Regions from separate parts of the Mesorhizobium sp. M1A.F.Ca.IN.020.04.1.1 genome, predicted to be linked through region 1. Evidence: predicted binding sites of a transcription regulator. Region 1 holds the regulator's gene; each other region holds the start of a gene.
What was found. The regulator LexA, encoded in region 1, represses DNA repair genes until DNA is damaged. The targets are predictions, from matches to a motif close to TGTTCNNNNTGTGTTCNG.
Positions count from the first base shown of each region.

Region 2: parE (DNA topoisomerase IV subunit B) is a predicted target of LexA. The motif match lies at 1,380-1,397, and genes of this name have one in related genera.
Region 3: uvrA (excinuclease ABC subunit UvrA) is a predicted target of LexA. The motif match lies at 1,655-1,672, and genes of this name have one in related genera.

Region 1 covers NZ_RZSN01000174.1:7,885-11,160, forward strand. Annotated here, with positions in the region: gene EOA49_RS26020 (ComEC/Rec2 family competence protein) at 1-1,092, shown strand, start outside; gene lexA (transcriptional repressor LexA) at 1,086-1,820, opposite strand; gene glp (gephyrin-like molybdotransferase Glp) at 1,937-3,142, opposite strand; gene moaC (cyclic pyranopterin monophosphate synthase MoaC) at 3,144-3,276, opposite strand, start outside.
Region 2 covers NZ_RZSN01000165.1:1,226-4,501, reverse strand. Annotated here, with positions in the region: gene parE (DNA topoisomerase IV subunit B) at 1-1,314, opposite strand, end outside; gene cpaB (Flp pilus assembly protein CpaB) at 1,568-2,506, shown strand; gene EOA49_RS25375 (type II and III secretion system protein family protein) at 2,588-3,276, shown strand, end outside.
Region 3 covers NZ_RZSN01000108.1:15,575-18,850, reverse strand. Annotated here, with positions in the region: gene uvrA (excinuclease ABC subunit UvrA) at 1-1,506, opposite strand, end outside; gene EOA49_RS20635 (hypothetical protein) at 2,256-2,522, opposite strand; gene EOA49_RS20630 (ATP-dependent Clp protease proteolytic subunit) at 2,604-3,209, opposite strand; gene EOA49_RS20625 (SRPBCC domain-containing protein) at 3,232-3,276, opposite strand, start outside.

The DNA of each region.
Region 1 (3,276 bases):
CTTGTCGGCGCCTATGCCGGCTGGTCCGACTACCGCGCCGGCAAGGTGAGAGCGCCGCCGGACAAGCGTTCGTTCCTGCGGTTCATGTCGCACAAACTGGCAGTCGGAGCAGGTGGCGCCGCAATGACGTCGATCATTGCCGGAAGTGCCACGGCGCTGTTTGCCATCTGGCATTTCCAGCGCGTCTCGCCGCTCAGCCTGCTGGCCAATCTCGCGATCATGCCGATCGTCACGATCGTGATGTTTCTCGCCGTCGCCAGCGCGGTCATGATGCCGTTCGGCTTCGACGGGCCCTTCCTCTATTTGATGGGCAAGGGCCTGGCGGCGATGATCGCGATCTCGGCGTGGATTTCGGAGTGGTCGCCGGTCGATGCCGTGGGCCTGATCTCGATCCATTCGGTGCTGCTGGCGACGATCGCGCTCGTCATCGCCACGATGGCGACTACCTGGCTCAGGCTGGCCGCAATTCCTTTCGCTGCCGCGGCCGTGATGATCATCCCGCAGGTGCGCACGCCGGACCTGCTGATCTCGGAGGACGCGCATCTGGTGGCGATGCCGATCGGCGGCGGCGAACTCGCCATCAATCGCGCCCGCTCCAACGAGTTCACCACCGATAACTGGAAACGTGCGCTCAAGGCCGAAACGATCGTGCCGCCGGAGACATTCGCCAAGGGCACGCTGGACTTGGCCGATCCGGTCGACCTGCCGCCTGGATCGCCCTTTTACTGCACGGGCGATCTCTGCATTGGCCGGCATCCATCAGGCGCGATCGTCGCGCTCGCCGAGAACCGCGAAGCTGCCCGGCCTGCCTGCGACTTCGCAGACCTCATCGTCATCAACGACGCCACGGCCTACAATCCCTGCCACGATCCGCGTATCCTCGTCGTCACCAAGCGGCAGCTCGCGCGCGACGGCAGTGCCGCCGTCTTCTTCGATCCGCAATCGGCGACGGCGCGAGCAACCATTCAATACGCCGTCGAAAAACCGTACCGCCCTTGGCACGAACAGCGGCGCTACTCGCGTGAGGCGAGGGGGTTGGCGCCTTACAAGAAGCCCGAGAAGCCGGAAGCCAAGCCGCAGCCCCCTCAGTAGCGGCGGATGAGCCCGACGAGCTTGCCCTGAACCTTCACGCGATCGGGACCGAAGATGCGCGTCTCATAGGCCGGATTGGCAGCCTCGAGCGCGATGGAGGCGCCCTTGCGGCGGAAGCGCTTCAGCGTCGCCTCCTCGTCATCGACCAGCGCCACGACGATCTCCCCGGGGCTCGCAGTGCTGGCGTTGCGGATGATGACCGTGTCGCCGTCGAAGATGCCGGCCTCGATCATCGAGTCGCCTTTGACCTCGAGCGCGTAGTGCTCGCCGCCCGCGATCATGTCCGGCGGCACTGTGATCGAATGCGTCTGGTGCTGGATGGCGTCGATCGGCACGCCGGCGGCAATGCGACCCATCACCGGGATGGAGACGGCTGAAACGGCGTCGTCGTCATTGCTGGGCGTCGGCGTGCGGGCGGGCGCCGCGGGTTTGATCTGGCGGCCGAGATTGCCTTGGCCGCCCTGGATGACGCTCGGCGAGAACTTCTTCGCCGCATTGAGGCCGGGCGCGATCGAGTCAGGTAGGCGCAGCACTTCAAGGGCACGCGCCCGGTTCGGAAGCCGGCGAATGAAACCGCGCTCCTCCAGCGCCGTGATCAGGCGGTGGATGCCCGATTTCGAGGCAAGGTCGAGCGCTTCCTTCATCTCATCGAAAGACGGCGGAATGCCGCTTTCCTTGAGCCGTTCATGGATGAACATCAGCAGTTCATGTTGTTTGCGCGTCAGCATGGCGGCCCCCGTGGGTTCTGAAACCAGAATCAGAAAAACAAACCCAGAACAAACACTATCTGTTCCAGTTGTGTTCCGCAACCGTTTAAAGTTTAGTGAATGTGTTGACGTTTTGTTCAGCGTAACATCAGAACGCTGCATTCCTCGCCGGCTTCAGCCGCCGGTGCGAAGGGTTGGCGCACGATCAGGCCATTGGCATCGGCGAGCATCCTCAACATCGAGGAATCCTGGATGCCGAACGGTGTTGCGATCAACGCCCCCGCATCTTCGCGGACCACGGCGCGCACATAGTCCTGCCTGAGATCGTTGGCGTGCATTGCGACGCCTAACCGAGCCGTGCGGATTTCCTGACGGCAGGACCGGCCGCCCAGCCGCGCCAGAAGCGGCTTCAGGAACAGCTGCGAGCAGACCAGGCTTGCGACCGGATTGCCGGGCAGGCCGATGCAGCGAATGTCGCCGAGCCGGCCAAACATCAGCGGCTTGCCGGGACGCATGGCGATCTTCCAGAAGTCGAGCTGCATGCCTTCGCCGGTCAGCACGTCATGGATCAAGTCGTGGTCGCCGACGGAGGCGCCGCCAAGCGTGACGATGACGTCGGCGCCGGCCTTGACCGCCTTCTTGACCAGGGCCGCGATCGCGTCCTTGCGGTCGGCGGCGATGCCGAGGTCGAGCGCGCGCGCGCCGACCGACTGGGCCGTAGCTGTGACGCCACAGGCATTCGACGAGATGATCTGGTCGGGGCCGAGCGCGCTGCCCGGCGGCAGCAATTCATCGCCGGTGGCGATGATGGCGAGCAGCGGCTGCCGCACCACGTTGAGACTCGGATGGTTGGCCGATGCCGCCAGCGAAAGCGCCGCCGGATCGAGCTGGCGGCCTTTTTCGAGGAGCAGGTCGCCCTCGCAGAAGTCGAGGCCGCGGCGACGGACGTTTCGTCCCTCCACGGTCGGCTCGGTCACTTCGATGCCGCCGCCGCCGAGATCGCGGACATTCTCCTGGATAACGATGGTATCGGCGCCTTCGGGGAGCGGCGCGCCGGTGAAGATGCGCACGGCCTCGCCCTTGCCGACAGAGCCGGTGAAGCCACGCCCGGCGGGGGCCATGCCGATCACGGAGAGCCGGGCCGGCGCCGAGGCTACGTCGGCGGCCCGTACGGCGTAGCCGTCCATCGCCGACGCATTGAAGGGCGGCTGGGTGCGCAGAGCCACCACGGGGTCGGCCAGCACCCGGCCGGACGCGTCGGCCAGCGGCACGCTTTCGCCTGGCAGCGCGGTCGCGCCGTCCAACAGGCGTTGGAGCGCGTCAGCGACTGGAAGCAAAGCCATGCTAAGGACCTACCTTGTAGTCGCCCGACTTGCCGCCGGTTTTCTCGACCAGCCTGATGCCGGAAATCGCCATGCCGCGGTCCGCTGCCTTGGCCATGTCGTAGATGGTGAGGCAGGCGACCGACGCCGCGGTC
Region 2 (3,276 bases), on a different contig from region 1:
CACTTCCTTTTCCTGGCGCCGGCGCACACGCTCGTCGGCGCGCGCGATCACCCATTCGAGAAGCTTCGAGGCTTCCTGCGGGTTGTCGGCCAGCCAGTGGTCGAACGGGTCGCGGATGGCGGTTTCGACGATGCGCATCGCCTCGATGGTGGCCAGCCTGTCCTTGGTCTGGCCGACGAATTCCGGCTCTCGGATGAATACCGACAGCATGCCGGCGGCCGAGATCATGACGTCCTCGGTCGTGATGATCGAGGCGCGCTTGTTGCCGATGAGGTCGGCATAAGCGCGAAGCCCGCGCGTCAGCACGTTGCGGAAGCCCGCCTCATGCGTGCCGCCCTCGGGAGTGGGAATCGTATTGCAGTAGGAGTTGAGGAAGCCGTCGCCGCCGAACCAGGTCACCGCCCATTCCAGCGAGCCGTGGCCGCCCTGCTTGTCGCTTTTGCCCGCGAAGACTTCGCGCGTGACCTGGAATTCGTCGCCGAGGGTGGCCTTGAGGTAGTCTTTGAGGCCGCCCGGGAAATGGAACTCGGCTTTGGCCGGAGTTTGATCCTTTTCCTTGATCAGCGAGGGATCGCAGGTCCAGCGGATCTCGACGCCGCCGAACAGATAGGCCTTCGAGCGCGTCATGCGGTAGAGCCGGGCCGGCTCGAAGGCGGCGCCCTTGCCGAAGATCTGCTCGTCGGGATGGAAGCGGGTCCTGGTGCCGCGGCGGTTGTGCACCTCGCCGAGGTGCTCCAGCCCGCTCACCGGAACGCCGCGCGAGAAGCGCTGGCGATAGAGCTGGCGCCCGCGCGCGACCTCGACCTCGAGGTGGTCGGACAGCGCGTTGACGACGGATACGCCGACGCCGTGCAGACCGCCGGAGGTCTCGTAGACCTTGGAGTCGAACTTGCCGCCCGAATGCAGCGTCGTCATGATGACTTCGAGCGCCGGCTTCTTGAACTTCGGATGCGGATCGATCGGAATGCCGCGGCCATTGTCGGTGACGGTAAGAAATCCGTCCGCCGAAAGCTCGACGTCGATGAAGGTGGCGTGGCCGGCCACCGCCTCGTCCATCGAATTGTCGATGACCTCGGCGAAGAGGTGATGCATCGCCTTGTCGTCGGTGCCGCCGATATACATGCCTGGGCGGCGGCGCACCGGCTCCAGCCCCTCAAGCACCTCGATGTCGGCGGCGCTGTAGCTCTCGCTGCCGTCGCGGGCGGCGGCCGAGCGCTTTGCGGCCTGCACCAGCGGATCGGCCGGCCGCGAGGACGCGCGTACTTGCTGGGGCTGCTTTTCCGGGTTGCCGAAAAGATCGCTGGTGTCGTCCATGCTAGCCATTAAGTCCGGTACTGCGAATCACTCCTCGATACTGCCACGCTTTTGGCGGGCGAACGAGTTCCTGTTCCGTTCAGGGATCAAACTGTCTCTTATTCCAAAACCATTCGATAACCAAGCCGCTGGAAATAGGGCGGGCTCCACCCTTCGGATTCCTGATTCTTTAACATTAACGCCTAGCGTGAGCCTCAACGACAAAAGACCACGGGGCGTCAGGGGTTTCGTTGTGAAGGGCAGGGCCATAACCATGATCGGCATCGCAGCCGTTTTCGGCGCGATCTCGATCTTTGCCGCGGACTTCTGGGTCAAAAGCCAGGCGAGGGCCCAGTCCGAGCAGAAGACGGCATCGATCGTGGTGCCGCACGAGGCCAAAGTCGAATTCAAGACCATCGTCGTGGCGAATGCGCCGCTGCGCTACGGCATGCAGCTCGACCGGTCGCAACTCACCGAAATTCCGTGGCCGCAGGATTCTCTGCCGCAAGGCGCCTTCCCGACCGTCGACAAGCTGCTGGCCGAAGGCAGCCGCGTCGTGCTGTCGCCGATCGAGGTCAACGAGCCGGTGCTGCTCGCCAAGCTGTCGGGACCGAATGGCCGCGCCACACTTTCCAACATGCTGTCGCCGGGCATGCGGGCCGTCACCATCCGCACCGACGAGATCGCCGGCGTCGGCGGCTTCATCACGCCGGGCGACCGGGTCGACGTCGTGCTGACGCGCGATGCCGGCGAAATCCAGGAAGTGTCCAAGAACGCGCAAGGGGCAGCCGGCTCGACGGTCACGTCCGAAATCGTCGTCTCCGACGCCAAGGTGCTTTCGGTCGGGCAGGGCGCGGACGAGCGCAAGACCGAGCCGCAGGTCGCCAATTCCGTCACCCTCGAGGTCACGAACGAAGGGGCGCAGAAGGTAGCGCTCGCCCGCACCGTCGGCTCCTTGTCGCTGTCTTTGCGGTCCGCCGCCGATGCCAGCGCCAGCGGCAACGGGCTTACCACCATCTCTTCCTTCGGCGGTTCGGTTGCCGCGAGCGCCGAGGCAAGCGCCGCCTCGCTGGTCAAGGCGGTGGCGAAGGAGCCGGAGGAGCCAAAATTCAAGACGGTGATCGTGTCCCGTGGCACGAAGGTGGAGGAATACAAGGTTCCCTCCAAGCCCGCCGAGGGAGACGTCGTTCCTTCCAAGGAACAAGAACAATAGCCGGTGGGGACCGGCGGGAACGGGACAATGCATGTGTTGAACAAAGAACGGACGACGAGAGGGCTGCGCCTTCTGCGTGCAATGGCGGCGGGCGCCTTTCTGGCAGCCGCCGGAATGCTGGCCTTTGGGGCGCCGGCCCAGGCCAACAACGACGTCGTATACGTCTCGGCGACCAAGAACGCCTCGATCAAAGTCGCCAAGGGCAAGCCCAAGACGATCATGACGAACGCGGCCTTCTATCAGATCGTCATCGGCGATCCGGAGATCGCCAACGTCAATCCGCTGACCGACAAGTCCTTCTATGTGTTGGGCAACAATCTCGGCACCACCGGCATCGCGCTGTTCGATCAGAACAAGCAGCTCGTCGGCACCATCGACATCGAGGTGACGCTGGACACCGACCAACTCGCCAACACCATCCGCGCCAGCGTGCCGGATGCCAAGATCAAGGTCGGTTCGGCCAACGGCCGCGTGGTGCTTTCGGGCGAGGCGGAAGACGCGGTCGCGGCCGACAAGGCGAGCAAGATCGCGTCGCGCTTCTCCGGCAATGAGGAAGTGATCAACTCGGTCAACATCTCGTCCTCGCAGCAGGTTCAGCTCAATGTCCGTTTCGTCGAGATCAACCGGCAGGCGGGACAGGATCTCGGCGCCAAATACGGGGCCAACTTTGCCTTCGGCGTCGGCGGTCGCGACGTCATCATCGACCCGGGCACGGTACCGACCGCCGGGACCGGCGAGATCATCGGCCGGTTGCTTTCCAACGGGGTTTC
Region 3 (3,276 bases), on a different contig from region 1:
CAACGTCAGATAGTCGAGGCCGACATCGTTCAAGAAACGCAGGCGCTCGCGGATTTCCTTCAGCACCCGGACGGCGATCTCATTCTGCTTTTCGTTGAGCTGCGCCGGCAGATCGGTGAACCACCGGTCGGCCTTGCGGATCGACAGCTCCGTGACCTCGCCGATGTGCCTGCCGGCGATCTTGACTGAGAGCGCTTCCGGCTTCAGCCGGTAGCCGTTGCAGGCGGGGCAGGGGGTGGCCGACATGAAGCGCTCGATCTCCTCGCGCATCCAGGCCGATTCCGTTTCTTTCCAGCGCCGGTCGAGGTTGGGGATGACGCCCTCGAAGGTCTTGGTCGTTTTGTAGGACCGCAGGCCGTCGTCATACTGGAAGGTGATCTCGCGCTCGCCCGTGCCGTGCAGCACGGCCTGCTGCGCCTCGGCGCTCAGATCCTTGAACTTGTCGCCGAGCTTGAAGCCATAGGCCTTGCCCAAGGCCTCAAGCGTCTGCGCGTAATAGGGCGAGGTCGATTTCGCCCACGGGCTGATGGCGCCGTCGCGCAGCGAGACATTCTCGTCCGGCACAATGAGGTTGGCGTCGATGGCGCGCTGGCTGCCGAGGCCGTCGCAGGTCGGGCAGGCGCCGAACGGATTGTTGAAGGAGAACAGCCTGGGCTCGATCTCGGGAATGGTGAAGCCGGACACCGGGCAGGCGAATTTTTCCGAGAACATGATGCGCTCATGCGTCTCGTTCTTCGACTTGTTGACCGAGTCCTCGCCCGTCCGGCTGGCGTCGAGCGGCTTGTCGGCGAACTCGGCCACCGCAAGCCCGTCGGCGAGCTTCAGCGCCGTCTCCATCGAATCCGCAAGCCGCGTCGCCAGATCGCCGCGAACTACGATGCGGTCGACGACCACGTCGATGTCGTGCTTGTATTTCTTGTCCAGCGCCGGCACGTCGGCGATCTCGTAGAAGACGCCGTCGACCTTGACGCGCTGGAACCCCTTCTTCTGCAGCTCCAGAAGTTCCTTGCGGTATTCGCCCTTGCGGCCGCGCACGATCGGCGCCAGCAGGTAGAGACGCGTGCCCTCGTCCAGCGCCAGCACGCGGTCAACCATCTGGCTGACCGTCTGGCTTTCGATCGGCAGGCCGGTGGCCGGCGAATAGGGAATGCCGACGCGGGCGAAGAGCAGGCGCATATAGTCGTAGATTTCGGTGACGGTGCCGACTGTCGAGCGCGGGTTGCGCGACGTCGTCTTCTGCTCGATCGAGATGGCGGGAGACAAGCCGTCGATCTGGTCGACGTCCGGCTTCTGCATCATTTCCAGGAACTGGCGGGCATAGGCCGAAAGGCTTTCGACATAGCGACGCTGACCCTCGGCATAGATGGTGTCGAAGGCAAGCGACGACTTGCCGGATCCCGACAGGCCGGTCATGACGATCAGGCTGTCGCGCGGCAGGTCGAGATCGACGTTCTTGAGATTGTGTTCGCGCGCGCCGCGAATGGAAAGATATTTTTGGTCGGCCATCGCCGGTCGCCGCCTCAGGTCTGGAATTTGCTGGATTGGCGGGTTTGTCCCGGCCATCCCCTATGTAGGTAATCTCGTCGCCGCGTCGAGAGAAGCCACAATCTCGACCAAAGCGTTTAACCGCCTTTCGCGCGAGCGGGCAAGCGGAAAGAACAAAGGCCGAACACCCTCCTGACAAAGCGCTGTGGAAACAGCGGCTGCAAAAACCGTCGCGACCGATCAGTCGAAGGCATTCGACTTACCTGGACGTAACCTCCGATCGATCACATTTTTCTGTAACCGGCTCTTCAACGGTTGACGTCTCGGACCCATGGGGGCAGTCTCAAAGGCGTCAACGAAGCCGGCCGTCTGTCGATGGCCTCGTCACCCAGAGGTGGCCTGCGAGACGCCGCAGGCTTCAGCGATTTGCGCTTCGGACGACATTGCCACAACGGACCAGGAGCGGAGCATGACGCCACCGGACAGTCCCTTGAGGCTCCACGAAGCGATGGAGCCGCGGCGGGCATAGTGCCAGGGTAGGCGTGAGCGCCTCCCGAAAAACGTGACCTGCCGATTCCTACAATCAGAGACCATAGTCGGATCGTCGGCTGAAAGCCGCGTTGCATCCGAAACAGAACGCCGGCAGTCCACTCCCGGCTAAAATTGGGTTTCAGATCCATGAAAGCCCCGTCCACCTGCGGAAGCAGTGGCGGGGCTTGCATTTTGCGAGCCGGAGGTCCGTCGCCGGCGTCCGCAATGCGGGGTAAGCTTCAGTGGTTGGGAGGCCTGATGGCGCCCGTTGCCATGTCGATGGTTATGCTGCCCGAAATCCTGACATCGGTGTCGCCGATCTTGAACGTGCCGTTGCTGCCGGCTGGCAGTGCGTCGTCAGGCTCGGGCTGCGGCGCGGGCTTGGCGATACGGTAGTCGCTGCTCACGCCGGGCAGTTTTTGTGTCGAATTGTCGTCGGCAAAAGCGGCGGTGCCGACCGCAAGCACGCCGGCGACTGCGACAACGGCAAAACCCAGATTCGTCAAGGAACGCGCTCGGATCATGCGCGAACTATAGAGGCGCGCCGAAGGCGAGGCCAGATGCGCCGCAATCAATTTGCCGCGCGGTCAGGCCGCCTTCTTGCGCGTGTCGTAGACATGGTCGACGAGCCCCCAGGCCTTAGCTTCCTCGGCGGTCATGAAATAGTCGCGGTCGAGCGTGCGCTCGACCTCGTCGTAGGTCCGGTCGCAATGCTTGGCGTACAGCTCCGTCATGTGGCGCTTGGTGCGCAGGATGTCGTCGGCGTGGCGCTGGATGTCGGAGGCCTGGCCCTGGAAGCCGCCGAGCGGCTGATGCAGCACGATCCTGGTGTTGGGCAGCGCGATGCGCCGACCGGGCGAGCCTGCCATCAACAGGAATGAGCCCATCGAGGCGGCAAAGCCCATGCACACCGTCGACACCGGGCAGGAGATGTACTGCATGGTGTCGTAGATGGCGAAGCCGCTGGTCACCACGCCGCCCGGCGAGTTGATGTAGATCGATATCTCCTTGTCGGGATGATCCGATTCCAGCGACAGGAGCTGCGCGCAGACCAGCGCCGACACGCCGTCATTGATCTCGCCGTTGATGAAGACGATGCGTTCGCGGAGCAGCCGCGAGAAAATGTCGAAGGCGCGCTCGCCGCGGCTCGACTGCTCGATTACCATCGGCACGAGATTGGCAAAGGCGCTCATCGCAGATCTCCTCGTTCTTTGGTCAAGCCGCGCGCAGCGCCATGCTTGGCGCGTTGGCGGCAGCTGG